Regions from separate parts of the Dellaglioa sp. L3N genome, predicted to be linked through region 1. Evidence: predicted binding sites of a transcription regulator. Region 1 holds the regulator's gene; the other holds the start of a gene.
The links. Region 1 encodes NrdR, which represses ribonucleotide reductase genes. Its sites were predicted from a motif close to ACACNATATATNGTGT; they were not measured.
Positions count from the first base shown of each region.

Region 2: nrdH (glutaredoxin-like protein NrdH) is a predicted target of NrdR. The motif match lies at 11,485-11,500, and genes of this name have one in related genera.

Region 1 covers NZ_CM142928.1:690,929-706,285, reverse strand. Annotated here, with positions in the region: gene ACVPPR_RS03605 (nucleotidyltransferase) at 1-123, opposite strand, end outside; gene ACVPPR_RS03600 (class I SAM-dependent methyltransferase) at 135-875, opposite strand; gene rsfS (ribosome silencing factor) at 875-1,231, opposite strand; gene yqeK (bis(5'-nucleosyl)-tetraphosphatase (symmetrical) YqeK) at 1,242-1,835, opposite strand; gene ACVPPR_RS03585 (nicotinate-nucleotide adenylyltransferase) at 1,828-2,475, opposite strand; gene yhbY (ribosome assembly RNA-binding protein YhbY) at 2,502-2,816, opposite strand; gene yqeH (ribosome biogenesis GTPase YqeH) at 2,834-3,970, opposite strand; gene ACVPPR_RS03570 (YqeG family HAD IIIA-type phosphatase) at 3,963-4,496, opposite strand; gene tenA (thiaminase II) at 4,625-5,305, opposite strand; gene rplT (50S ribosomal protein L20) at 5,378-5,737, opposite strand; gene rpmI (50S ribosomal protein L35) at 5,796-5,996, opposite strand; gene infC (translation initiation factor IF-3) at 6,022-6,522, opposite strand; ribosomal protein L20 leader region at 6,579-6,717, opposite strand; gene thrS (threonine--tRNA ligase) at 6,774-8,720, opposite strand; gene dnaI (primosomal protein DnaI) at 9,046-9,984, opposite strand; gene ACVPPR_RS03535 (replication initiation and membrane attachment family protein) at 9,987-11,384, opposite strand; gene nrdR (transcriptional regulator NrdR) at 11,392-11,880, opposite strand; gene coaE (dephospho-CoA kinase) at 11,914-12,513, opposite strand; gene mutM (DNA-formamidopyrimidine glycosylase) at 12,516-13,349, opposite strand; gene polA (DNA polymerase I) at 13,370-15,357, opposite strand, start outside.
Region 2 covers NZ_CM142928.1:485,994-501,350, reverse strand. Annotated here, with positions in the region: gene brnQ (branched-chain amino acid transport system II carrier protein) at 1-1,106, opposite strand, end outside; gene ACVPPR_RS02450 (asparaginase) at 1,201-2,178, shown strand; gene ACVPPR_RS02445 (hypothetical protein) at 2,406-2,786, opposite strand; gene ACVPPR_RS02440 (acyl-[acyl-carrier-protein] thioesterase) at 2,932-3,687, opposite strand; gene rsmI (16S rRNA (cytidine(1402)-2'-O)-methyltransferase) at 3,700-4,581, opposite strand; gene ACVPPR_RS02430 (DNA replication initiation control protein YabA) at 4,578-4,934, opposite strand; gene holB (DNA polymerase III subunit delta') at 4,957-5,964, opposite strand; gene ACVPPR_RS02420 (cyclic-di-AMP receptor) at 5,977-6,306, opposite strand; gene tmk (dTMP kinase) at 6,326-6,967, opposite strand; gene ACVPPR_RS02410 (YaaL family protein) at 7,131-7,373, opposite strand; gene recR (recombination mediator RecR) at 7,389-7,988, opposite strand; gene ACVPPR_RS02400 (YbaB/EbfC family nucleoid-associated protein) at 8,016-8,330, opposite strand; gene dnaX (DNA polymerase III subunit gamma/tau) at 8,348-10,075, opposite strand; RNA gene ffs (signal recognition particle sRNA small type) at 10,163-10,249, opposite strand; gene tadA (tRNA adenosine(34) deaminase TadA) at 10,291-10,791, opposite strand; gene ACVPPR_RS02380 (class I SAM-dependent methyltransferase) at 10,792-11,394, opposite strand; gene nrdH (glutaredoxin-like protein NrdH) at 11,606-11,836, shown strand; gene nrdI (class Ib ribonucleoside-diphosphate reductase assembly flavoprotein NrdI) at 11,836-12,216, shown strand; gene nrdE (class 1b ribonucleoside-diphosphate reductase subunit alpha) at 12,194-14,365, shown strand; gene nrdF (class 1b ribonucleoside-diphosphate reductase subunit beta) at 14,387-15,357, shown strand, end outside.

The sequences.
Region 1 (15,357 bases):
GAATTGACCGCTCATAATGGCAATAATCGTCGTATCAGGATATTGCGCTCTTATCTGATTAATTTGATATAAATGTCCATTATGAAATGGATTATACTCAACAATAATCCCAGTCGTGTCCAAGTGCCTCACTCCTATTTATCGCAGACAAAAAATAATCTTGTCGTTTTTTCATCAACTTCACTAGTCCCAAAGTCAGCAGATATTTTAATAGTCTTAAACCCAGCATTTTTTAATAAGTCAGTATATGTTTCAACTGAGTATGTTCGTTCATGATGATCTTCAGTTAATCTTTCAAATTGGTCATTACTCTCATTTTTAGTAAAAAATGTTAATTCATGAACCACACTGTGTGGTTGGTCATCTTTAAAAGTTGACCATAAGAAAGCTTGATTATCATCTTGATAGTTATACATATATCCAGGATAAACATCGTCCGTTTGATAAGTCGATATCACATCAAAAATAAACCGCCCATTTTCTTGTAATAATCCATGAATTGATTTAAAAACATTACCTACAGATTCAGAATCTGGTAAATAACAAAATGAGTCAGCAAAACAAGTAACCGCATCAAATTGAGGTAATTCTAAATCTTCCAAGTCCATCATATCGCCCTGTAACAATGGTAAAGACACGTTCGCATCTTGCGCATGTTGATCAGCAATTGATAACATTTCTTCAGATAAATCCAAACCAATAACTGAATACCCAGATTGCGTTAATGCAATAGCCAATTGACCTGCACCACAAGCCAATTCAAGTATCTCAGTTTTTTTATCAGGAACTTGTGCTTCGACAAAGGTTTGCCAAGAATCATATAGATCAGGATCCATTAATTGATCATATAATTTTGAAAAAGTGGTATAAATCATTATTCTTCAATCCATGCTGATAAATCTACAGATGCGCCTTCAGACCAGAATTTTTCTAAATCATAAAATTCACGTGATTCAGTTTTGAAGACATGCACAATTAAATCACCAAAATCTAATAAGACCCAGCTAGTTGAGTTACGGCCTTCAATACGGCGCACTTCAACGCCTGCAAGTTCTTCTTGATCTTGAATTTCTTTAACAATAGCTTTGACCTGACGAGCTGAATCAGCTTGTGTCACCATGAAATAATCTGCTAATAAGCTAATTTCATGAACATCAATAGCGACTGTATTTTCGCCACGTTTACCATCAGCAGCCTTAACTGCAATTTCTAATTTTTCTATACTATTCATTATTACTCCTCTATTCTGCGACCCATTTATTAAAGGTCAAAATTGTTTTAGGATACACTTTTTTATTGGTATCAATTAAATAACTTAAGGTATGTTTTGTTTCAAAACCAACTGCCTTATCTAAGTTGACAGCGGCAATTTTTCTCGCTTCAATAGCACCAGGAAAAGTTCGAGTTTCTTCAATAAAATCAGCCACATAGACAATTTTATCCAATAAAGTCATCTCGACAGCCCCTGTTGTATGCTTCACAATCGACGTCAAGATTTCAGAATCTGAAATACCTAATTCATCATGAATTAATTCTGCACCAACAATACCATGCCAGATAGCATTCCCCCAATTTAATAAATCAGGATCCAAGTGTTTTTGCTTAATTGTTGTGATGAATGTTTCGTCTGACCGTTCCTTAGCATAGTCATGGATTAATCCCGCAATACTAGCTTTTTCGATATCACCATGATTGTGCTGAGCAAGTCCAATTGCCGCTTTTTCAACATTTAATACATGTTGAAATCTTTTTTCGCTCAAGGTATCTTTCAATATTTGCACTAGTTCTTCCCTAGTTCCATTGAAAAGATTTTTAGAATAAATTAAATTACTCACGATACAAACCCTCTTTCTCAATGTAATCAGAAACTAACTTAGGTACTAAATAATTAATTGAACACCCTTGTTTAACCTTATTTCGAATTTGAGTTGAACTAATATCAATTGTAGGCACGTCAACCCAGAGAATCGGGTACCGACTTTTTTGTTCAAATCCCGTTCGTTTAACACCAACGAAATGAACTAATTTTACCAACTCATCAATACGAGACCACTTAGGTAAGTAATCAACCATATCACCACCGATAATAAAATAATAATCATTTTCTGGATGAACTGCCTTTAAAGCAACAATGGTGTCATAGGTATAACTAATCCCGCCACGTTTGATTTCAGCATCTTCCAGCTTAAACTTGGCATTATCAGCGATACTCTGATTAACCATATTAAGCCGATACGTCTCATCAATCGCTTCTTTTTTATCCACATGTGGTGGCGTTGCATCCGGCATAAACCGAACTTCGTCTAACCCTAATTGCTGACAAACTTGATCAGCAATTATTAAATGCCCCATGTGAGGTGGATTAAACGTACCTCCAAGAATGCCCACACGTTTTTTACCATTATCAGGAATGGGTTCTGTTTTAAATTCTGTGACTAAATTAATTTCTTTTAATTTTTGTACTTGAATAGTCAAGTCAAAAACCTCCTCATAATTTTAAATTAAGCGAGTAAATTAACTTTATCAGAAATATCACGATTTTCAACATCTGTTGCAGCTTGGTAAACGACCAAAGTATGACCAATCACTTGAACAACTTGAATTGAACTATTAGATTCAATAAAAATGCGAACTTCATTTGCATCAACTGTTGCATTTTGTAACATGTTAATTTTAATTAATTCACGTTTTTCGATTGCTTCACGAATTTGATTCAACCAATTAGTCGAAACGCCTTCTTTTCCAACTTGGAAAAGTGGACGTAAATGATGTGCCTGACTGCGTAAATATCTTTTTTGTTTGCCTCTTAATGTCATATTGTAATTAACTCCTCTTATATCATTGCTTTACGTAAAAGAACTGAAACACCTTTTGGTGCCCAGCCAGCGACTTTAGCACCCTCGTTGATGGTAACCCATCCAAGACCGGCGAATACTAAATCACTTTTTTGTGTCGCTTTAAATTCAAAACGAACTAATTCTGGGAAATCAGTCATTTCATCATCTGTTGGTGGATTTAATAAACCACCCGCATGTTTTTCATAAAATTCACTTGCTGTCTCAGTTTTTGTGCGATGAATCATTAAATCATTATCAAGATAAACAACAACCCCAGGAGTCCCACCAGAAATGTAATCAAATCTAGCAACAGCCCCGAAGAATAATGTTTGGTCTTCATTTAATTGGTAAACACGTTGTTTAATTTCTTTTTGAGGAGAAACTAATTTGAGTGCCTTACCTGATAAATAATGAGCCATCTGATCCTGATGAATAATTCCTGGTGTGTCAATCAAGGCGCGATCATCATCCAATGGAATTTCAATCTTATCAAGCGTTGTTCCTGGGAATCTTGACGTTGTAATCAAGTCTTGGACACCTGTTCTTTGTTTGATAATTTGATTAATTAATGTTGATTTACCAACATTAGTTACCCCAACAACGTACACATCACGACCTTCACGATATTTTTCGATTAATTCCAACAATTCATCAATCGCAAAATTCTTCGTTGCACTTGTCAATGCAACATCAATTGGTCGTAACCCTTGTGCGTTAGCTTGTTGTCTCATCCAATCCTTTAACTTCGTACGTCTTAGTGATTTAGGTAATAAATCAGCTTTATTCCCAACCATTAAAACGGGATTGTCACCAACAAATCGGTGTAATCCAGGGATTAAACTACCATTGAAATCGAAAATATCAATAACATTAACAATTAATGCATCAGCATTACCAATTTGGTTTAATAATTTCAAGAAATCATCATCAGTTAACTTAACGTCAGCAATTTCATTGTAATGTCTTAATCTAAAGCATCTTTGACAATATAATTCATTTGTTTCAAGGCCTTTTTTTACCGCAGACTTAGGTGTATAACCTAACTCGTCTACATTTTCACTTTGAATTTTTGAGCCACAGCCAATACAAAAAAGATCTTCGTCAACTTCTGGTACTTCAATTATGTCAGTCATCCAATGAATTCCCCCATTTAGTTTTAAAGTCATGTTTTTTAATTAAATGATTCTTAATTCTTTTTTCAACGAAACGATTAGGTTTTGTGTTCCAAGCATCTGATTTAACAAGTGGTTTAACCAAGATACTTTTAATGCCCGCGTTATTTGCCGCAGCAATATCCGTCATTAATTGATCACCTATTAAAACTAATTCTTGATTACTCATCTTAAATTCATTCTTAACTTGGTTAATGCCCTTTGTGAACGGTTTTAAGGCTCTCGAAACAAAAGGTAATCCAATGTGTTCCAACGCCTTTTCAACACGTTCATGGCTATTATTAGACACAACAACCACAGGAATTGAAGCTGCCGCAATAAGTTCCAACCAGTTCTTCAATTCAGGTGTTCCATTTGGATTATCCCATGCAATTAACGTGTTGTCTAAATCAGTCATAACCACTTTAATTCCATGATTTTGTAAATCTTCTGGTGTTAAATCATAAATAGATTCAATCATCCAGGTTGGTTTATATCTCTCAAGCATTTTAGCTACCTCAATTTTAGAATAATAATCTAAGTATAATGTACTTTCAACTAAATTGCATGTTTTACATGAAAACAATCAAATTTAATTTCATTTTAAAAAAGATATCCTCTTAAATTAAGAAAATTTTACTTATTTTTAAAAATAAAATTATCCCATGTTTGATGCTCAAGTGCCATTCCCCAAAAATTATATTCTTCTATACTACTTATTTTAAATGCATTTTCCATTGCTGCAACTGTTTCTCCATCTGATTCATTCGCAACTCTATCTAATATATGCCGTTGATCAACAACAGATTTTTTAAGTTCCTCAGTTGCATATGTTTCAATCCATCGTTGATACATAGGGTTAGGAGAACCTTTATCGATTAATTTATAGCCAATTTCTAAATAGAGCCAAGCACACGGTAGGAGTCCAGCAAAAGCTGTTTCTGGATTAAATTCCACTAATTGTCGATACATATGTGAGACGTAATGGTAAGCAGTTGGGGCAATTTCAGTTTGACTGATTTCTTCATCTGTTATATTTAATTCTTCGAAAAATTCTTTTCTAATCGCCAACTCACTTTGTGCTAAACCTTCAGCAGAAGCAAACATTAATTGCTTAATCGCCACATTATTCGTCTGTTCACCAACTAATTGATGGATCCTGCTAAAGTGCATTAAGTAATAATGATCTTGAATTAAATAATACCTAAAAGCTTCTATTGGTAATAATCCAGTAGTCAATTGTTTGATAAATGGATGTTCAAAACTGAGTTCCCACCAATTATTCGAAGCTTGTTGAACTTTTTCCGAAAATGACATGCTTAACTCCTTTACAGAAATTTTATTAAAAAAAGAGCACTTGACGCTTGGTCAAGTACCCTCTTAAATTTATTATTTGCTTAATGCTTTTTTAGCTTCTTCTGCAACAGCAGCAAATGCTGCTGAATCTTTAACAGCTAATTCAGCTAACATTTTACGGTTAACTTCAATTTCTGCTAATTTCAAGCCATGCATCATCTTACTGTAACTTAAACCGTTCATACGTGCTGCAGCGTTAATACGTGCAATCCATAGACGACGGAAGTTACGTTTTGTTTGATGACGATCACGGAATGAATATTGGTAAGATTTCATTACTTGTTGTTTAGCTACCTTAAATTGGATATGTTTTGATCCGCGGTAACCTTTTGCTAATTTAAGCATTCTTTTACGACGTTGACGTGTAACAGTTCCACCTTTAACTCGTGGCATGAAAATTCCTCCTTATTGAGCCATTTAAAAACGGCATCAATTGTCTAATTTATATTTATTATTTCATTTGTGAAAGCATTTGTTTGATACGCTTGTTATCTGATGCTGACACTGTAGTTGATTTGCTTAATTGACGACGTTGTTTCTTAGTTTTACCATGCATACGATGACTTGTATAAGCTTTAGAGCGTTTCAAGCCACCATTCCCTGTACGTTTAAAACGTTTTGCTGATGCACGATGAGTCTTTTGTTTTGGCATAATCTAATATCCTCCTAATATAGCTTTACTTTTCAGCCTTAGGTGCAAGCATCATGAACATACTACGTCCATCCATCTTCGCTCTTGATTCAACTGATGCAACTTCTTTAGCTGCGTCAGCGAAGCGATTCAAGACATCACGTCCGATTTCTTTATGCGTAATTGCACGGCCTTTAAATCTAATTGATACTTTAACCTTATCCCCTTTTGCAAGGAATTTTGAGGCATTTTTCAATTTTGTGTTGAAATCATTAATATCAATTGTTGGACTAAGTCTAACTTCTTTAACATTAACAATTTTTTGGTTTTTACGGGCTTCTCTTTGTTTCTTTTGTAATTCAAAACGATATTTCCCGTAATCCATGATCTTAGCAACTGGTGGTTTTGAATTAGCAGCAACTACGACAACATCTAAATTGGCAACTTCTGCCATATCTAATGCTTCTTGTTTGGTTTTAACACCAAGTTGTTCGCCATCATCACCAATCAAACGAAGTTCCGACGCACGGATACCTTCATTGACCATTTTGTCTACTTTATCAACTGCTATGGCAATGCACCTCCAAATTTTTTTGAGAAAAAACACAGAAAAACGGGCAACAATAATAAATTATCGCAGCCCGCTTGAAATCCATTTTAATTGGAATTTAATTTCAATATTATTCTGCCCAGAGACTCTTTTGTCTCTTCAGGCGAGAAGCGGGAGCCTCTGCTTTTTTCTTAACTTTTAAATCATACCAACTCATTCCCCTTTTGTCAAGACGATTGAATTATTTTTTATGCTTTACGACTATAGTTAGCAATTTCTTTTGTAATATTGTTAATAAAGTCTTCTTTTGTAAAGACATTAGAATCATCTTCACCATGACGACGAACAGAAACTGTATTTTCAGCCACTTCATTATCACCAACCACAAGAATATAAGGCACTTTATTCACTTGGGCTTGACGCATCTTGTAACCCATTTTTTCATTACGTTCATCAACTGTAACGCGAACACCACGCGCAACTAAATTAGCACGTAAATCATGTGCATAATCAGCATGAAGGTCATTTTTAACTGGAATGATTGTCACTTGTTTAGGAGCTAACCATGTTGGAAAGGCACCTTTATACATTTCTGTTAAGTAAGCTGTGAAACGTTCCATTGTTGACACAAGTCCACGATGAATCATAACTGGACGATGTTCTTCACCATCATCACCAATATATGACAATTCAAATTTTTCAGGCATCATGAAATCTAATTGGATTGTTGATAAAGTTTCATCATTTCCTAATGCTGTTTTTGTTTGAACATCTAATTTAGGACCATAAAAGGCTGCTTCACCTTCGGCTTCGTAATAATCCAAGCCTAAGTCATCCATAGCACCTTTTAACATATTTTGTGATTTAGTCCACATTTCGTTATCATCAAAATATTTTGCTGTGTTAGCTGGATCACGGTAACTTAAACGGAATGTATAATCAGCGATACCGAAATCAGCATATACTTCCATCATTAAACGAAGAACACTTTTGAATTCTTCTTGAATTTGATCAGGAGCAACGAATGTATGACCATCATTTAGTGTCATTTCACGAACACGTTGTAGACCAGAAAGTGCACCTGATTTTTCATAACGATGCATCATCCCTAATTCAGCAATTCTGATAGGAAGATCACGGTATGAACGGATATGATGTTTGTAAACTTGAATATGTGAAGGACAATTCATTGGACGTAATTCCAATTCTTCACCATCACCCATATCCATTGGTGGGAACATATCTTCACGATAATGATCCCAATGACCAGAAGTCTTGTATAAATCTAAGTTAGCCAAGATTGGTGTGTAAACATGATCATAACCATTTGCAACTTCTTTATCCACAATATAACGTTCAATTGTACGACGGATTGTCGCACCATTTGGCAACCAGTAAGGTAATCCAGCACCAACTTTAGGATCAACAAAGAATAAGTCTAAATCGTTACCAATTACACGGTGATCACGTTCACGCGCTTCTTGACGACGAACTAATTCAGCATCCAAGTCTTTTTGTTTAAAGAACGCTGTTCCGTAAACACGTTGTAACATTGAGTTACTTGATTTACCTTGCCAATATGCACCAGCAACTGATAATAATTGGAAAATTTTAACATCAGCAGTTGAACGTAATTGAACACCATCACTCAAATTAACAAATTCACCTTGTTTGTAAACTTCAACTTGACCATTTTCATCAGTAGCTTCTTTAACTAATTCAGCACGGTATGGATCCCCCGCAACTAATTCAAGCGCTTCAGCCTTTGAAATTAATTGACGTTCAATTTTTAAATTTTCTTTAACAATGGCTTTCATCTTGTCTTGAATTTTTTTCAAATCATCAACACTAACTTGTGCTTCACCATTATCTGTATCGAAATAGAACCCATTTTCAATATCAGAACTCATACCAAATTTCATACCTGGGTATAATTGTTGCAAAGCATTGGCCAAAATTTGAGCAGCCGTATGCCATAAAACAACTAAGCCATCTGCAGATTCTTTAGTCACGATTTCAATGGCCCCATCAGCTTCTAATGGACGAAGATAATCAACCAAGACACCGTTAAATTTACCGGCAATCGATTTTTTAGCTAAACTAGGACTAATTGATTTGGCAACATCTTCTGTTGTAATGCCCGCATCAAATTCTTTGATGACACCATCTGGAAATGTAATATTTATTTTTGACATGTTAACTTCCTCCATCATTTTTAATTTTTTGATACAAAAAAAGCCCCTAATACACAATAAGCTTGTGTATTAGGGACGTTGATTAACGTGGTTCCACCCAAATTCAAAGTTTTACCAAAGCAAAACTTTCTCCATAGATTTTAACGGATTCAATCCGACCTAACAAAAGTTAGGCAACATTATGGAAGTGGTCATCACTTATTCTCTGCCAAGAAAGCTTCCAGCTATGCTCTCTCTCCCTGTAGACATAAAAAAAGAATGTAATCTTCCGTATCAATTTAATAACTATTTAACCATTTTTATCACATTTTAGCAACCATTAATCTTATTTAGGGCGACGATTTTTACCAACAATTTTAACTTCTTTTGCTAAAAAATGGATTCGTTCCATAATTCGCTTAGCTTTAAGAGGCTCATCTTCGCCTCTTTGGCTAATGCGTAGATGTTCCTCTTCCAATTGTTTCATCGAAAAATTAGAACTAAAAAATGTTGGTAACTCTTCTTGCATACGATATTGTAAAATAACCCCTAAAATATCATCACGAACCCAACTAGACATTGCGTCAGCACCAATATCATCAATCATTAAAATTTCAGATTTTTTAACAGCATTCAACATATCATAAACTCGATTATCGCTAATGGCATTCTTAATTTCAACTGCAAAACTAGGAAAATGCATTAACGTTGTTTGGTATCCGCGATTTGCTAGCTCATTAGCCATTGCACCTAATAGGTAAGTTTTACCAACGCCAAAACTGCCATAAAAATACATTGCTTGATGATAAGACTTAGGATCCGCAACAAATTCTGTAATAAACTTCAAGCTTTTACTAAGTGCATCCCCACGTTCATCCATATCAAAACTGTTCATAGTCGCATTTTTGATATCCTTAGACATGCTCATTGATTTAACCCGCTTGGATACTGCTCTACTCTTTTGTGCTTCAATAAAAGAATCCGTTGGAACATAGGAAACATCAATCATATGATTATTCATGACTAATTGAGGCTTATATCCAGGTGCTATCATCCCCTTACCAAGAATAACTTTATTCTTTTCAGATAAAAATTCATATAGCTTTGCATCAGCACGTTGAATGTTTTCTTCGGTTAATTCAGCTTTATTTGCTTCTAAAAATCCAATGACATCAGAATCTTCATAGACCTTACTCATCAGATCACGATAATTCACATTAGGATATCTGTCGCTCAGATTATCCTTTGCAAGAAATTTTTTAAGTTCTGTTCCTAAATCTTCCATTATTATCCTCCTTTGGGAGCCGTTTTATTAAATTCTGCTAGCTGTCTTTGTAGTTCGGCTTTATCAATTTTGACATCTACTTCTGGTGCTTGATAATCATCTTTAGCCCAGTCAGGTAGAGTTTCTTTTTTAATTATTTTTCTTTGGCGCTGATTAGATACTTTAGTTTCTGTTTTTTTAGTATTGAATTGACGAACCTGATTAATGGCATCTTCAGGCGTCTTCACTTTTTGTTGTGACCAATCATTGGCCATTGTATCAACAAAAGATTTATTCAATGTCGCTAAATCTCGATCAATTAAAATATAGTGACTCAAAATATTAATAACTGCATTCGAAAATATTTGTCGTTGAACAAGTTGTTGCAGCAAATAGGATTCACTATCAGTCACATAGCCACCCTTACTCTCCTTTAACGATTTCAAGAAATCGAAAGGATTATAAGCTTCACTAGCGAGAATTAATTGTGAATCTTCTTTAGAAAAACCCGCTTTTTTTAGTGTCTCAACGGACTTTGTCTTAATTTTTTTACTGTCCTCATTTTTTGATTCAGCTTGCTTTTTCAATTTAATCTGTTGATTATATTTATGCGCAATATGCTGTTTAAATATATTATAATCGACTTCATTTGTTGATAGGTCAGCTGAATCGCCAATAAACTGGGCCATTTCAATCTCATCAATCCCATATAAAAGATGTTCTGAAATAATTAAATCGCGTTGTTCATTAATTTTATCCAATGACACAAAACTTTTTTCCAACAGTTCAATAAAAAATTTAAAATCAAATGATTCAATAGCACTTGTTTCAACCAATTTCTGTGGTGCTTTTTTATTCGTTGAAAAAGCCTTTTTACTTTCAGCAATAATATCAGGTTTATCTGATAAATGTGCCTGGTTAACTTGAAAAACATCTAAAAAACTTTTTGACGTTTCTTTAAACCCATCTAATTTTAAAACGGGTAATGCAAAACGGGCGGTAATTGCTTGATACCTACTATCACCAATTGATTCCCAAAGTAAAATACTGAGCAAATCATCCGTGAAAAAATCTGCTGCCTGTAAAGGCCGACGCAATTGGTAAACAACAACTTTACCCAAAGCATCTTCTTTTTCGAAGCTCTTTAGAAGGCCCAGTGCTTCAAGGGCACTTCTTGCCTCATAAAACATTGGCAAATCAATATTCAATAATGCCAGTAACTCACTGTGCATTTTTCGGTTAGACAATTGTGGATTCTGACTTGCTTCACCTTTTAATAGTGAAAATAGGCCACTCGCAATCACGCCCATAACAGGTTGATACAAGTAGTCTAGTCGTTCAATATCATCATTTGTAACCTTTTCATCCATTAAGACAATGTAGCCATCTTTCGGACTCATATTTTCCCATGTATTAATCATTTGATCATCATTCCTTCAAATCTTGTTTATCCGTGGGTGCTTTATCCCGATCCATCATTTCGTTCAATTCCTTCAAGAAAACACTCATATCTTTAAATTGACGGTAAACACTAGCAAATCTAATGTACGCAATTTCATCTACATCAGCAAGTAATCCCATGACATATTCACCAATCAATTGACTTGAAATTTCATTTTCACCTAATGCTCTAACACTATTTTCTACTTGATCCACAAGATGTGTAATATCTTTCATTGAAACAGGTCGCTTTTCTGCTGACCTAATAATCCCCTTAAGAATTTTTTCACGATTGAATTCTTCCCGCGTGCCATTTTTCTTAATAACAAGTAACGGCGTGGCTTCAACTCGCTCAAATGTTGTGAATCTAAATTCACAATTTTCACATTCACGACGTCGTCTGATAACGCGACCTTCATCTGTTGGTCGACTGTCAACGACTCGAGAGCCATTATGTTGGCAATGTGGACATTTCATAGTGACACCCCATCATTTTTATTTACCTATTAGTTAGACATTATTTTGAGTACTAAGCCAGTTTAGCACTTGACCCCTTGTAACGGCAACCGTTGTTGAATTATCTATTACAAAATCAGCTAACTCTTTTTTCTTCTGAATTGACCACTGTGCCTTAATACGAGACTGCGCCTCATCAAAAGTCAGACTATCTCGGTTGATTAATCGCTTGATTTGTACATTTTCAGGTACGAAGGCAACCATGACTGCATCACATAGTAATTGATAATTTTGTTCAAACAGCAAGGGCATATCTAAGACGACTAACTTACTGTCCGATTTCTTTTGTATTTGGATTTGTGCTAAAATTTCTTTTCTAATAATCGGATGCATAATATTATTTAATTTTTCTAACGCCTTTTTATTACTGAAAACTAACTTACCTAACTTTTTACGATTTAGCCTTCCATCTACTGTGACGTATTCTTCACCAAATGTCTGACTTATCCTTTTTATCGTTTTTGATCCTGGCTCAACAACTTGCCTTGCAATTACGTCTGCATCAATAACTGGCACATTTTCTTCTTTAAAAATGTGACTAACCGTCGATTTACCTGTTGCAATTCCGCCAGTTAACCCAAGTATATAAGTCATTTTTAAACTTCCTTTAACGGTTGGCAATGCGGACAATAATGCGTCCCACGTTGTGCCACTTTTATTTTAACAATAGGTGTGCCACATCTAGGACAGGGCTTACCCGTCTGACCATAGACATTTAAATCAAATTGAAACAGACCTGTCTCACCAAACGCACCCGTATACGACCTAATTGTCGTTCCACCTGCCTGAACTGCAGTCGCTAATTCAAGAATAATATTTTTACGTAATTTAGCTAATTTACCATCAGAAATCGAATTTGCTGGTTGTTCCGGATTAATTTTACTCATCCACAATACTTCATCAACATAAATATTTCCCAACCCAGCAACTGCCTCTTGGTTTAATAAAACAGGTTTAATCGCCATATGCTTACGCGACAAGTACTTTTTAAAATAACCAAGCTTAAATTCTTCATCCGTCGGTTCAGGACCCAATTTCTTAAGACCTGGTAATGTTCGTTCCTGACCAGTCGGAATTAACTGCATTCGACCAAATTTACGAACATCATTGTATCTTAAATCTTGCCCATCAGTGAGATGAAAAATAACATGAGAATGTTTTTCAATGGGTTCATCTGAAGTCCGAACAAAATATTTACCTTCCATTCTCAAATGAGATACCATTGTCATTTGATTATTAAAACGAAAAAGTAAGTATTTACCTAATCGATCAATCGATTCAATTTTACTACCTTCTAATTCACGTTTAAAATCTAGTAAATCCCCATTTACAATCTTAGGCCATAAGACATCAATTGATTTAATCGTCTTACCAATAACTAATTGACTCAGACCTCTTCGAACCGTTTCAACTTCTGGTAACTCTGGCATTTAATCACCCCTAAATAATTTTATTTAGTATCAAACCATGTCTCTCCAAATGCACTTTCAACCTTTAAAGGAACTTCTAAAGAAACAGCCGCATCCATAACTTCAGGGACTTTCTTTTGCAAAATAGCAATCTCTTCTTCTGGTGCCTCAAAAATTAATTCATCATGCACTTGCAATAGCATTTTGGCTTGTAAATGTTCTTTTTCTAACATTTTATCCATATTAATCATAGCAACTTTAATAATATCAGCCGCACTTCCTTGAATAGGCGTATTCATTGCTGTTCTTTCAGCAAATGAACGTAAATTAAAGTTTCGACTATTAATTTCTGGTAAGTAACGACGACGATGAAATAACGTTTCGACATAACCTTTATCTTTAGCTTCACGTACAACATTTTCCATATAGTTCTTAACACCTGTAAATTCATTTAAATACGTATCAATAAACGTTTGTGCTTGTTTTCTAGTAATCCCAATATTTTGTGATAGCCCATAATCACTAATGCCATACACAATTCCAAAGTTAACTGCTTTAGCCGTACGACGCATATTCGATGTCACATCATCAGGTGACTCTAAATTAAAGATTCTCATTGCAGTATTGGCATGTATATCAATGCCTTCTTTAAAAGCTTCTTGCATATTTGTATCATGCGCAATATGCGCCAAAACGCGTAATTCAATTTGAGAATAATCAGATGAGAAAATTTTCCAGCCTTCATGTTCAGGAACAAATGCTTGTCTAATTTTTTTACCTGCAGGAACTCGAACTGGAATATTTTGCAGATTAGGATCTACAGATGACAAACGACCAGTTGCCGTTAATGTTTGCAGGTATCTCGTATGAACTTTCTTATCTGCATGTCTCACTTTCAATAATCCTTCAACATAAGTCGATTGAATTTTAGCAATCTGTCGATATTTTAAAATTAAATCGGCAATTGGAGCCACAGTACTAAGTTGTTCTAAAACATCAACAGCAGTTGAATAACCCGTTTTCGTTTTCTTAACAACTGGTAATTTTAATTTCTCAAATAAAATCACACCCAATTGTTTAGGCGAATTAATATTAAATTCTTCACCTGCTTCTGCATAAATTTTAGTTTCCATATCTTTTAAAATAATTGAAAACTCACCTTGCATAACATTTAATCGATCTGCATCTACCGTAATTCCGCGAATTTCCATCTTGGCTAATACAAGTGACAATGGTAATTCCATATTTGTATACAAATCTAATTGTTCATGTTTAACTAATCCCGCCATCAAAGGCTCTTTTAAAAGGTGTAATGCCTCAGCTTTCGATGCCATATGATTGAAAAAGACAGCATCATCTTCCGGAATTCCGCGTTTAACACCCTTACCATAGACTTCCTCATCAGTCTTAACATCGTAATAATCATGTTTTTGAGCTACCTTACTAAGATCATCACTATTATCACTTGTATCTAACAAATATGAGGCTAATAAAAGATCAAATCCTGTTCCATCAAGCTGAATCCCCAGTCGATTTAACGCAACATAATTACGTTTGAAATTAAATACATTCTTTTGCACTGAATCACTTGAAAGAATATCAACTAAGATTTGTGATTTTAATAACTCAACATCGCGTGTAACAAAAAATTGATTGCCATCACCAATCGTAAATCCATCAAAATCTGCAGTATGATAATTATCATCTAACATCTCTAAATAAAATGATATTGGCTTTTTTAATTGAGCGATTTCAGTTAAATTATCCTGAGTTAAAACTGTATAATCCGTTTTTTTAGGCTCTGAAAATAAATCTATTTCAGCATTGTCTGACGTTGGATTTAAATTCAGTTGACTCAAAAACTTTTTAAAATCCATTTCTTCATAGAATGCAACTAATTTGTCTAAATCTTGTCCATTCCATTTTGTCTCTGGAAAATCAATCGTAATAGGTGCATCTTGGCGAATTCTTGCCAAGTCTTTACTCATAAAGGCTTGATCTTTATCTTCAATTAAATGTTCTTTCATTT
Region 2 (15,357 bases), 200 kb from region 1:
GGTTCCAAACAAGCGACAATCATTAACACAATCGCAAGAGGATACAATAACATTAAAACGGGTGTTGATAATGAGATTAATTGGTCTAACCCAACGTTTGCGATTAAACAACTGACCACACAACCCAACGTTAAATATAAAATATAGCTACCGCGTCCAATGATTTCAACGCATATTTTAGCGAACGCACTGGTCACACCAATTGCCGTCTTAATACAAGCCACTACAATAATTGCGGCAAGAAACAGGCTTCCAAATTTGCCAAAGTAATGTTCTGTTACTTGAGCTAAAATAGCCCCACCATTATCCGAATGCGAAAATAGCCCTAAACTGGTTGCCCCTAAATAGGCCAGACAAGTATAGATAATACCCATCAAAATAACACTTATACTACCAGAACGAACAATTCCCTTAGTTATCGATTTAGAATCTGTAACCCCTAAATCGTGAATCGTATCCACAATGATAATCCCAAAGGCTAAACCGGCTAAAGCATCCATCGTATAATACCCTTGTCCAAAGGCAGACATAAAAGCGCCTTTTTGATAAGCACTTGTTGCCGCAAAATCAGTATAATTCCCCATAGGATTTATCAGAACAAACAATAATAAAATAGCTAATGCACATAAAAAGATGGGATTTAAATATTTACCAACATAAACTAATATTTTAGTTGGTTTAACTGCCAATAACCAAACCGTTGTAAAAAATAAAATTGAAAAAAGCAATAACCAACCCGGTTCTTGACTTGCTTTAATATGAGGCGCAAATCCAATTTCAAATGGAATTGTGGCCGCTCTAGGCCCAGCAAATAATGGCCCAATGGTTAAATAAAGTAACATCGTAAAAATAATACCGTATACACGATTAACTTTAGAAGCTAATTCGAAAACACCTCTACTTTTAGATAATCCAATAGAAATAACACCTAAAAATGGTAACCCAACACCAGCAACTAAGAACCCCAAATTACTAATCCAGACATTTTGTCCTGATTGTTGACCTACAAAAACAGGAAAAATTAAATTTCCTGCACCGAAAAATAACCCAAACAGCATTGAACTTATAAATATATAATCTTTTTTACTTAATTGCTTTTCTTTCATCTTCTAGACCACCTTATCTTTCATATACCGTAACAAATTCATAGTCAAAGTACAATATAATCTGTATAATCTAAGTGTCAGCAAGGAGGAAACTATGAAAAAAATATTAATTTTACATACTGGTGGCACAATTGCCATGTCTGAAAATCAAGAAACAGGTGCCGTTGCACCTGGTGCCGAAAACCCTTTAAATCAAGTCGCAAATCCATTTAGTGACCGATTTGATTTAATCACTGAAAATGTCTTTAACCTACCCTCTCCACATATTGGTCCTAAAGAAATGTTAATCATTCAAAAAAGAATTATGCGTGCGCTAGATGAAGCTATCGATGGCGTCGTCGTTACCCATGGTACAGATACTTTGGAAGAAACAGCTTATTTCTTAGATCTCACCTTACCTAACCATCTACCTGTCGTTTTAACAGGGGCCATGCGCTCAGCAAATGAAATTGGATCAGATGGTTTACACAACTTTCAAACGGCTATTTTAACCGCAGCAAGTGACGATGCAGTCGACAAAGGTGTCTTGGTTGTCATGAATGATGAAATTCATACTGCTCGCTATGTGACAAAAACCCACACAACAAATGTGGCAACATTCAGAACACCCACCTTTGGTCCTATTGGTAGCATCGCCAAAAATAGTGTTAATTTCTTTGCTGAATTACTTAGCCAGACTTGCCTAGCAATTGACGAAGTCGTTGATCATGTTTATTTAATCAAAGCTTATGCTGGAATGGACGCTGATTTACTTGGCTTCCTTGATAACGACCAAACAAACGGTGTTGTTATTGAAGCACTTGGTGCCGGAAATCTTCCCCCACAAGTTTTAGCTAATCTTCAAAAATTAATTGATCGTGATATTCCCATAGTCATTGTGTCACGTTGCTTTAACGGCGTCGCACAAGATGTTTATGACTACGAAGGTGGCGGTGTTCAACTTAAGAAAATGGGCGGCATCTTCTGCCGTGGCCTAAATGGTCAGAAAGCCCGCATTAAATTATTAGTTGGTTTAAGTAATGGACTCGAAAAAGAAGAACTTGCGATTTATGTTGCAGACGCCTTGTCATAAGAAACAGTTCAATAGGGCTTAACCCGATTGATCTTAATGCGAACTCATAACTTATTTTTAAAATAATTCCCTTATTAAACTTGAAAGAACCGTTATCTTTGGCAAGATAACGGTTCTTTTTTGTTGTTTTCAAGTAAAAATCACTATTGGTTTTATGCTGTCTCATTTAGATCATCCCAAAACTTTGAATAACTAAGTTAAGTCAGAACTAACTTCAGCTTATTTAACTATATACTAGTCTTTTTCCCGTTAGTATAAGTGACTTCAACCTTTCCTTTTGTTACTCCCTTATCACTATTGTTATCTTCCAACTCATATATCCTGTTAGTCTTTACGTTATAATTAAACTGGGACGATCCATAGTCAGAATTTAATGTAATATCCATAGTATAAGCACTTATCCACGAATTATAAAATATTTTATTAAATTTTATTGACTTAATCTCAGGAACTCTTTTCTTCAACTCTACTACAAATTTGTGTTCCACCTTAATTTGAACAAGTTCATTTTTTTCTTCTACCTTTTTTTCGTGAACCTTATACAAGTTACCACCGATAACTGAAACTGTTATAAACGTCAGTAAAATAATCCAGCCTTTTCTTCCCACATGAACGCCTCCAAATCGTTAGATTTATTATTAGTTGATTATACATCTAGTTTGCAACCTTCTCTACCTATCAACTAGGATCACGCATTATTGTAAATTTATCACATAAAAAAGGCATCATCACAAAGTGACAACACCCTTTATATCATTCATTTTCACGTTCCGTCCATTCACAATCAGCATCACAATAAACGACATCATTAATTTTAATCTGATGGAAAGTCTTTAAGCCCGCCTCAGCAATCGAGACAACACTATCAATTTTATGACCATAACGAATTTCTTTTTCATATTTAATATTCATATGTTTTAAGTTGTGTGACATTAAAAATTCTTCTGATAACGAATCCAATAACCAATCAAAATATTTTGAATTGTTGACATGTTGATTAGGATCGATATCAAAGAATCGAACGTCATATGATTTTTTAGAAGCTATCATATCCGTTTCTGAAATACCAACGGGTTTCTCTAGTCGTTCAATTCTTCGCGTATATTCAGCACCAAATGGTTCAATAACTTCAGGCAATACACGCGTCATTTTACGAGTTTCATGATCCATTAAAACAAAAACCCCATGAATATGCGCACACTCGTTACCTGCTTCATCATGCACCCAAAAATCTCGATAACAGAAGAAACGATTATATGACACAGCCTCTGTGGTTAAGGTTAATTTTTCATCAACGTGTGGCATTCTCGCAATATCAATCAGATATTGTGTAATAACCCAACCCAATCCCAAATCTGTCAGGTGTTTTTCGGTAATTCCTAAACGATCACTTTGATCTGTTGAGACCAAAATAATCATATTAATTAACATCGCCATTGTCACACGACCACTTTTGTCGCCTTCATAATAAACCGCACGATGCGATTCACTAAATTTATTGTCTGCCAATACATTCGCTCCTTAAATGTGATGATAAAGATTATAAACTTCTTGTTTTTTCATTTCTTGTTTTTTAGCAATTTCTTTAATCGCATCGTTCGTTTTCATACCTGTTTCAATTAAATAAGCCACTTGCTCTTCAATAGACATACCAGCCAAATGGTCAACTTCAGTTGCTTCTGGTGACTCATTACCTTCAACAATTACACAAAATTCACCACGAATTTGGTCTGAACTAGCCCATTCAATGGCTTCGTCCAAAGTACCACGTAAAAATTCTTCATAACGCTTAGTTAGTTCACGGCACAGCACGACTTTACGCTGACCACCAAAACTAGCAGCTAAGTGCGTTAATGTTTTTTTTAAACGATGTGGTGCTTCATAAAAAATGACCGTCATTGTTTGATTCTTTAACGTCGCTAACTCTTCTTTTTGGTCTTTTGGTTTACGTGACAAAAAGCCATAAAATAAAAAGGGTTGTGGCGCTAATCCAGATGCAATTAATGCTGTAATACCAGCATTGGCACCGGGCAGTGGGACAACCGGAATATTGGCTTCAATACATGCTTTCACTAAATCATGCCCAGGATCACTAATTGAAGGCATCCCTGCATCACTAACTTGTGCAATTGATTGACCAGCCAAAATTTTTTCAATAAATTGTGGAATCCGCTCCTGCGTATTATGTTCATGAAAACTCAATTGGCTCGTTTCAATATCAAAATGATTTAACAATTTTTGGGTATTCCGCGTATCTTCTGCTGCTATGTAATCGACCTCTTTTAAAATGTCGATTGCTCTAAACGTCATATCAGATAAATTACCAATTGGCGTTGGCACTAAATACAAAGAACCCGTCGTTTTTTCACCTTGAAAACTACTTTGTGCAGCTATTTCACTCATGATTCACGCTCCCCATAAATTAAATCTAAACAGAAGGCACAAGGTTCATCATCTACTCGACGTGAACCATACATCCCCTCAATATTACAAACATGGAAGCCTTGATCATATAATTTTTCTAAATTTTGACGCGATTTTGACAGATTTGCATCAGAAGATTTATTGAAATCCTTAGATGTTTGTCGTTCTATCTCACTTAGTCTTTCTCTAAGATGTTGGTTTTCAATTTCCAATTCAGCGTTGTTTTCAAGAACACCAGTCATATCAGATTTTATTGTTTCAAAACTCGACAACATTCGCTTCATTTCTTCTTCGATAGCTACAAAATTATCATATAGTTGACGCTTATCCACAAAATCACCTTCATTTCATATTTTATAATGCTATTAATTCTAACGTCGTTGCTTCAATAACACTCTGAAACGCGATATTCATTTGAAGCATCGTTTTAATTTGTAAAAAATCATTTAATATATCGACTAATTTTTTATCGCTAATTACTTGAATGGCTTTTTCAATCTCTATTAATCGGCCAGAAAAACTAACTCGCTCTTTACGATCATAACGAACCAATAAACAATCGCGTGCCAATAACGTCATCAAATCAACCATTAAGGTTTGTTGCGCCTTTTCTTTCGCAAGTGGCACTAATTTCGTCTGAACTAAAATAAAACTTTCAGCATCATTCTTCAATAACTTACTGAACCAATGCCATACTTGATTCGTCATCTCGACAAAGGTTTCATCCTGTGCTAACGCTTCAGCCCGACTAAGACTTTCAGTAACGTGCACAAGTAGATTAGCTTGGTCTTTTAAGACCCCTTTACTTAATAAACTTTGAATCAGCTTATCTTGAGAAAGTGCCGCAAAATTAACTAATTGACAACGTGATTGAATCGTTGGTAATATCTGATTTTTATTTTCAGTTAATAAGAAAGCTGTCACATTTCCAACAGGCTCTTCCAAAAATTTAAGTAAGCTATTAGCGGCACTAGCCGTCATACTTTCAGCCTTTTCAATAATAAAAGCCTTTTTATTACCTTCAACCCCACTTTTTGAAAATTCTGATTTCAAAAAGCGAATTTGATCAACTTTAATTGACTGACCTTCAGGTTTTACAACCACAACATCAGGGTGGTTACCTGATAGAATCCGTTGACATTCTGCGCAGATACCACAAGGCTTCTGGCTCTCATCAGCGGTACAAAAAAGTCGCATTGCAATCCATTGCGCCAACTCAGTCTTACCAACACCTTCTTGACCCGCAAATAGATACGCATGGGCCAATTGATTAGTAGTTGTTAATTTTTTAAAATGTTCAATTAATAGTGGTTGTAACGTCTGAACCGTCATATTACTGGCTTCAGTACTTATTTCTGCCATTACTATTTACTCCTAAAATTGATGGAACTGTTCTACTGGCAAGACAAATACTGTTGCACCACCGACTTGAACTTCTAAAGGAAATGGCACTTGTGCATCCATTGAAACATCCAAGTTAACAGGAGGTGCCATAAATTGTTCACGGCTTGATGACGTTTCTTTAATCAATTGTAAGACATCATCAACCCGTTCATCTTCAATCCCAATTAAGAAAGTTGTATTACCAGATTTTAAAAAGCCACCTGTTGTCGACAATTTTGTTGCACGAACATTGGCATCGATAAAGACATTACTCAATCGGTTACTATCTTTATCTTGAACAATCGCTGTAATTAATTTCATTTGAATTCCCTCATTTCATTTATTTAAAAGACTCGGGTAATTTTCCCATCAGTACTTTGACACAATCTGCAATAACTTTGTCTAAAGGCTGTGTGGCATCAATAGTAACAATCCGTTCTGGATTTTCTACTGCTAACTGCTGATAAGCTCTACGGACTTTTTGATGAAAAGCTAATTTCTCATCATCCAATCGGTTTACTTCATTTTGACGATACTCAAAAATTCGTTTCAAGCCAATTTCTGATGGAACATCAAAATATAAAGTTAAATCAGGTTTTGTCCCATTTGTTGCAAATAAATTCATATCAGCAACTGCCTGAGTCCCAATATCTCTCCCCGCACCTTGATAAGCAATTGAGCTATCAACGTAACGATCACAAATAACTAATTTGTCGGCTTCAAGTGCCGGTAAAATCGTTTCAACAATATGTTGACGTCTTGATGCCGCAAATAATAAAGCCTCTGTTCGCTTATCCATTTCTGGGTAATCTTGATTTAAGACAATACCACGAACAGCTTCGGAAATTGGATTTCCACCTGGTTCACGGGTTACAACCAATTCTCTCGCTAAATTCAATTGAATTTTTTCTATAATGCCTTTTAAAGCACTCGTTTTTCCAGACCCATCTGGTCCTTCAATCGTTACAAATTTGCCAGTCATATTAACGACCCCAATACTTATTATTATTGTACTTGAATCTTAAAAACCTGTCCATAAGATAAACCTGTTACTAGTATACTATCTCTCGTTTAATAAATCTAATCGCCAACTTACAAAAAAACGCCGAGACAAGTTATTCAATTGTCCCAACGTTCTTTCTTATTTAATGTGCAATAACTGATGCTTGCATATGACCTTTAACAGCACGAACACGTGCTTCGTTATAGAGAAAGAAATATCTCGCTCTCGCCATCTGGGTTTCATTGCTTAATTCCGCATCAACTTCATAAATAGCTTCTTCCGTTTGCTTTGCTTGATCCCAAGTTAACTTAGCTCGATCAATCGCGTCTAACAACTTAGCATCATATTCTTTACGTAATTTAAGTTTTGGTTTTTTATTAAACATTATATGAGCTCATTTCTATATTTCAGTCCGGCCTTCAATGGCTTTGAACAACGTCATTTCATCCGCGTATTCAATATCACTACCCACAGATAATCCATGAGCTAATCGTGTCACTTTAATGCCAGCTGGCTTAATCAATCGAGATAGGTACATCGATGTTGCTTCACCTTCTGGCGTTGCATTTGTCGCAATAATCACTTCTTGCATATCAGGATGTGATTGCAATCGGGTTAACAAACTTGTGATATTAATATCTTCAGGCCCTTTGCCTTCAATTGGTGATAAAACCCCATGAAGTACATGGTATAAGCCATGATATTCTTTCATTTTTTCCAAAGACATGACATCTTTGGGTTCTTCTACAACAATTACTTTCGTTTGATCACGTGATGAATCCGAACAAATCTGGCAAGGATCTTCTTCAGTAATATTGCCACAAATACTACAATAATGTAGATCTCGTTTGGCAGATATCAATGATTTGGCAAAGTCCGTGACATCATCTTCATCCATATCAATTGTAAAAAAAGCTAATCTTGTAGCAGTTTTGCCACCAATACCTGGTAATTTCATATAACTTTCAATCAATTTTGCGATAGGTTCAGGATATTGCATTTTCTTTAGCCTTCTTTAACTTTAAGTTTATAGTCCGGGCATTCCTTGAGAATATTTACCCATCTTGTCTGCTGTTGTTGTTTCAATTTTTGTCATGGCATCATTAACAGCCATAATCACTAAATCTTGCAACATATCAACATCGTCAGGATCAACAGCTTCTTCTTTAATCACAATATCAGTCATTTTTTTGTCACCGGTAAAGGTTACTTTGACTAAATCATTGGAAGCTTCACCAACAAATTCAGTTGCATTCAAAGCCTCTTGATCCTTTGTCATCTCTTTTTGTAGTTTTTGCATTTGTTTCATCATACCTTGCATATTTCCATTTCCACGCATCATTATAAATTACTCCCTTTCTAATCTTGTTTAATTTCTATATTTTCTGTTCCGAAAATTTCTTCGGCTTTTGAGATAATTGGTTCAACTACTTCAGGAACTGGTTCAATGATTGTTTCTGTTCCTTCATGGTTACTTTGTTGAATGTACGATTTACGTACTTCCGGCCATTGCTCCGCTGTAATACAAATCAACTGTGGCACATTGTGCAGTAACCGATCCAACCCATTACCGAGTGCGTCAAGCAATTCTGTATCACCCGATGCCTTCGTTGCTAAAAAGTCATAGTTAAAACTAACCAAGACACTGTCAGGACTAGCCGCAACAGGTTCGCTGGCTTGCATAATAGCACGTTGTGTTACTGATAGTTGTTGTAACAGCTCTGGCCAAACCTGTTTTAATTGTACCAAACTTTCCTTCGTTGCGTGATCTAAAACCGGATAAATTTGAGATAAATTTAATGTGGTTTTCTTTCGATTTGAGGCAACTTTTTTTGGTTTAACTGGTGCTGAAGCCTGGTGTTGACTCGCATTTTTACTTAAATCAGCAAGCTCTTTTTTCAAAGTAGCAACCGTTTTTGTTAAACGATCTATTTGTTCAGAAGCATCTGAACTGAGACTTGATTGCCCGATTTCTTGCTTATCATTACGACTTGTTTCAACAGCACTAAACTGAGATAAACGAATCGTCAAGACTTCTAAGTAGACATCTGGATGCGTCGTAAATCGCATTTGTTGCTGAATCTCATTTAAAATATTAATCATTTGATATAAAAAATCAGCAGAAATCGTTTGCGATAGCGCTTTAAACGTATCGTTAACCATCCCTAATTCAAGTTGATTAATGAGCTCGGGAGCTTGCTGGTATAACAATAAGTCACGACCATAAGTAATTAAATCTTCTATTAATCGCGTTGAATCTTTACCTTCATCAATAATTTCTTGAATGGTTTCTAATGCTTTAGTGGTTTCTTTTTGGCTAACTTCTGTCACATATTTTTGAATTTTATCTTGCGTCACACTACCCGTAACTATCAAAGCATTATTTAAAGTGACTTTATTATCACCAAACGAAATGACTTGATCTAAAATACTCAAGGCATCACGCATCCCACCTTCAGCAGCTTTCGCAATAACCTTAAGCGCTGATTCTTCATATTCGATTTCTTTTTCTGTCAGAATATAAACCATCCGTGCGTAACTATCGGCTGGTGTAATCCGCTTAAAATCAAATTTCTGGGTCCGTGAAATAATCGTAGCTGGAATCTTATGTGGCTCTGTTGTAGCAAGGATAAAAATAACATTTTCAGGTGGTTCTTCAAGTGTCTTCAATAAAGCATTAAAGGCCCCCGTAGACAACATATGAACTTCATCAATAATATAGATTTTAAAATCGGCTTGTGTGGGTGCGTACTTTACTTTATCACGAATATCGCGAATTTCTTCAACGCCATTATTAGATGCAGCATCAATCTCGATGACATCATTTAACTGACCATTCGTAATAGCAACACAGGTTTCACATTTATTACACGGTTCGCCATTTTCTTGAAAGCGGCAATTAACCGCCTTGGCAAAAATTTTGGCTGCGGAGGTTTTCCCTGTTCCACGTGGGCCATTAAAAATGTAAGCATGACTTGTTTGATGTGTCATAATTGCATTTTTCAATGTCTGAGTAATCATATCTTGCCCAACTAAATCACTAAATCGTTGTGGACGCCAGACACGGTATAAAGCTTGGTAACTCATCACAATCTCCCCTTTCAAAATCTATAAATAGTTTTTTAAATAAAAAAATCTCTTAGCCATTTCTGACTAAGAGTCTTAAATAATCATAATTACTTAAGGCACAAAGTGAATCAAACTTAGTGCTGCTTCCTTCCGGACCTGACACAATTCGTAAGCACACCATTGCCTTAAGGCCTTGCGGCAACTATTATAATACCTTAAATTCTAATAAAAAGCTACCCTTGTGCTCGTTTTTTTTCTTTTCTTTTACGTCGCACTTCTCTAAAGAACGATTGGAGTAGGTCTTTAGACTCTTCTAATAATAAACCAGACTCAACTTTCGCTTGGTGATTAAAGCGTTCATCGGTTAATAGGTTGCCAATGCTACCTGCCGTCCCCGCTTTTGGATCAAATGCACCAAAGTAAACTTCTGGAATTCTGGCATTAATAATTGCACCACTACACATTGGACACGGTTCTAATGTCACAAATAATTGTGTGTCTACTAAACGCCAACTATGCACCGTTGCACACGCTTCTTGAATGGCTAAGATTTCAGCATGTAACGTTGCATCTTGCACATGTTCTCGAATATTATGCCCACGTCCAATAATCTCACCATTTTGTACAACAACACAACCAATTGGGACTTCACCAATGATTTTTGCATTTCTTGCTTCATATAAAGCTTCACGCATAAAAAATTCTTTTTGTTGTTCAGTTAATTTTTCTGGCATCTACTTCACACTCATCAAAATATAGTACCCTTTGTCTTTTAAAATAATCTCACAATTACCAAAAACATCAGTCATTTTCTTTTGTGCTGAACCAGCACCTTGTTTCTTTTGTAGTACAGCCAATAATTGACCGCCTGATTTTAAATGATCAAACGCGCCACCTAAAATGGCATGAACGACATCTTTGCCTGCTCTAATAGGAGGGTTGGTTATAATTGCAGCGTAATCTGTCTTCGTTACATTGTCATAAGCCGCCGATTCGAAAATATTTACATTACTAATATGATTAATTGTGGCATTTTTCTTTGCTAATTCTAATGCCAATTCGTTTACATCTGTCATATCAACTTTTCGTTCCGGTTGACTCTTGGCTATAGCAAGTCCTATTGGACCGTACCCACATCCCACATCTAATAAACTGCCAGCAGTTATTTCTTGTTGCTCAAATGCATTTAATAAAACTCTTGAACCAAAATCGACTGTTTTTTTTGAAAATACACCGTTATCTGTGGTAAACTTAAATTCGTTGTTCATCAGTTCAAATGTCCATTCCTTTTCATCATGAATGACATCTGGATTTTTCGTAAAATAATAATTAGTCATCTTTTTCCCTACTTTCTCAATAGTTTCTATAATACGGAGAAATTTAACTTTTCGCAATCTAAATTTAATATAAACAATTCAAGCCTTTCAGCGCTACATATTGTGTAATGCAACTTAATATCATACAATATGTAGCGCTTTTTTGATTGATTTTTACTTTTTGTGCTGTATACTTATCTTATTAACAAAATGCTAAAGGAGATTTTATATCATGAAAAAAATTACTGTATTTACAAAAAATAACTGCATCCAATGCAAAATGACAAAACGTTTCTTAGAAGAAAATAACGTCGACTTTGACGAACGTAATATTTCTGAAGATGATAACGCAATTGACTACTTGAAAGGCCAAGGATTCCAAGCTGTTCCAGTTGTAGAAGCTCCTGGATTCGATACAATCGCTGGATTTCGTCCTGATATGCTTAAAAAGTTGGCAGTCTAATGAAAATTGTTTTCTTTAGCATTACCGGTCAAACACGTCGTTTCATCAATAAAATTGGTTACCCTTCATTTGAAATTGACCCAACGGACCCATTCGTTGAATTGAATGAACCCTACCTATTGGTTATTCCAACCTATGAGATTGGGCTCACTGAATCAGTCAATGACTTCATTGAATACAAATCAAATCGAGAAAACATACTGGGTGTTGTTGGCGGTGGAAACCGTAACTTCGCCCAACTTTTTATTTTTACAGCAAAAGACATCGCAACCGATTATAACGTTCCTTTATTATACGAATTTGAATTCAATGGCACTGAAGAAGATGTCACTAATATGAAGAAAGTAGTTGATGAAATTGACATTAAAAACGTTAAATAGTGATAAAGTCACTTATTATGATTTAAATAATGAAATCAATATTCCTGTAGACGGTCAAATTCCACTTCAAAAAGATCAAGAAGCCTTGACCGCCTTTTTGAAAGAAAATGTTGCCGAAAATACAATGCAATTTGATTCACTACAGGCTCGTTTTGATTACTTAATTGATAACAATTATATTGAAACTAACTTTTACAATAAATATGAGTTCTCATTTATCGAAAAGGTCTACGCTTATTTAGCAGCTCAAAAATTCCATTTTGGCACATTTATGGCTGCCTACAAATTCTATGCCCAATATGCGCTTAAAACAGATAATAATGCTTATTATCTTGAAAATTATATTGATCGTATTGCCATGAACGTCCTTTATTTTGCTGACGGTGATACAGATTTAGCCATGAATTTAGCTGATGAAATGATCCACCAACGTTACCAACCTGCTACACCTAGTTTTTTAAATGCAGGTCGTAAACGTCGTGGCGAATTAGTATCTTGTTTCTTAATTCAAATTACTGATGATATGAATGGGATTGGTCGCGGCATTAATTCAGCACTTCAATTGTCACGAATTGGTGGCGGCGTTGGTATTACGCTTAGTAACTTACGTGGCGCTGGTGCTCCAATTAAGGGCATTGAAGGCGCTGCTTCTGGTGTCCTCCCCGTTATGAAATTGTTAGAAGATAGTTTTTCATACTCTAACCAATTGGGTCAACGTCAAGGTGCTGGAGTTGTTTATTTAGATGTCTTCCATCCAGATATTGTGGCTTTCCTTTCAGCAAAGAAGGAAAATGCTGATGAAAAAATCCGAGTTAAAACCTTATCATTAGGCGTTACTGTCCCTGATAAATTTTATGAACTCATTAAAGAAAATGCAACGATGTACCTCTTTGATCCTTACAGTGTCGAACGAGAATACGGTGTGCCTTACTCATATGTTAATATTACAAAAGAATATGACAATATGGTTGCCAACGAAAATATTATTAAGAAAACCATTCGTGCTCGTGAACTAGAAACTGAAATTTCAAAATTACAACAAGAATCTGGTTACCCTTATATCGTTAATATTGATACTGCTAATCGTGCTAATCCAATTGACGGTAAAATTATCATGAGTAATCTTTGTTCAGAAATTATGCAAGTTCAAACACCTTCAGTTGTGAATAACGCGCAAGGCTATGACGTTATGGGAACTGATATTTCATGTAACCTAGGTTCAACTAACATTGTCAATATGATGGCTTCTCCAGACTTCGGTCGTTCAGTTGATTCAATGGTTCGTGCCTTAACTTTTGTAACTGATAATTCAGATATTGATGTTGTGCCTCCTATTCAAAATGGTAACAAATTGGCACATACGATTGGTTTAGGCGCAATGGGCCTACATGCCTACTTCGCTAAGAATCATATGCATTATGGTTCTGAAGACTCAATTGATTTCACTAATGTCTACTTCATGATGCTTAACTACTATTCATTGAAATCATCAAATACGATCGCAAAAGAAAAGCATGAAACATTCCATAACTTTGAAAAAAGTAGCTACGCAACAGGTGCCTACTTTGACAAGTACATCAATGAAGATTGGGGTCCTGCTTCTGATAAAGTCGCTGCTCTATTTGACGGTATCGACATCCCTAATCAAGAAGACTGGGCTGCTTTAAAAGCTGACATTCAAGCAGATGGCCTTTACCATCAAAATAGACTTGCCGTTGCACCCAATGGTTCTATTTCATACATTAATGATACAACTGCTAGTCTCCACCCTATCATTAACCGAATTGAAGAACGTCAAGAAAAGAAAATTGGCAAAATTTATTATCCAGCTCCTTACCTTTCAAATGACACAATTCCATACTACACATCAGCCTACGACATGGATATGCGTAAAGTAATCGACGTTTATGCTGCTGCTCAAGAACATATCGATCAATCACTTAGTTTAACTTTATTCATGCGTTCAACTATTCCTGAAGGTCTCTATGAATGGAAAAATGGCCGGACAGATAAAATGACTACCCGTGACTTAAACATCTTACGTAATTATGCGTATAATAAAGGTATCAAATCAATTTACTACATTAGAACCTTTACTGATGATCAAGAAGAAGTTGGCGCAAATGCATGTGAGAGTTGTGTTATCTAAACTGTAACGGAGGAAAATTAAATGAATAATGATAGTTATAAGGCAATTAATTGGAATGAAGTTGAAGATCAAGTTGATAAAGCAACTTGGGAAAAATTAACCGAACAATTTTGGTTAGATACCCGTATCCCACTCTCAAATGATTTAGATGATTGGCGGACATTAAGTCCTGCAGAAAAAACATTAGTTGGTCATGATTTTGGTGGGTTAACTTTGTTGGATACTGTCCAATCTCAAGACGGGATGGAATCATTACGTCATGATACACGGACGGCACATGAAGAAGCCGTTTTGAATAATATTCAATTTATGGAATCGGTTCATGCTAAAAGTTATTCATCAATCTTTTCAACATTGAATACAGCTTCGGAAATCACTGAGATTTTTGAATGGACTGATAAAAATGAATTTTTACAAAAAAAGGCTCAACGGATTAATGGTATTTACCATTCTGGAACGCCTTTAGAAAAGAAAGTAGCTTCTGTCTTTCTTGAAACATTCTTATTCTACTCTGGCTTCTATACGCCACTCTATTATCTAGGTCATAATAAATTAGCTAACGTTGCTGAAATTATCAAATTAATTTTACGTGATGAATCTGTTCATGGTACCTTCATTGGTTACAAATTCCAATTAGGCTTCAATGAACTTTCTGAAGAAGAACAAGGAAAAATGAAGACATGGATGTACGATCTTCTTTTTGAATTATACGAAAATGAAGAAAAATACACTCACGAACTTTACGATGAAGTTGGTTGGACTGAGGAAGTTTTAACTTTCTTACGTTATAACGCCAACAAAGCCTTGATGAATTTAGGCCAAGATCCTTTATTTCCTGACACGGCTTCGGATGTTAATCCTGTCGTTATGAACGGTATTTCAACCTCAACCTCAAACCATGATTTCTTCTCTCAAGTTGGTAATGGTTACTTACTTGGTAGCGTTGAATCAATGAATGATTCAGATTACGAAATTGGCGAAAGCGGACAAAT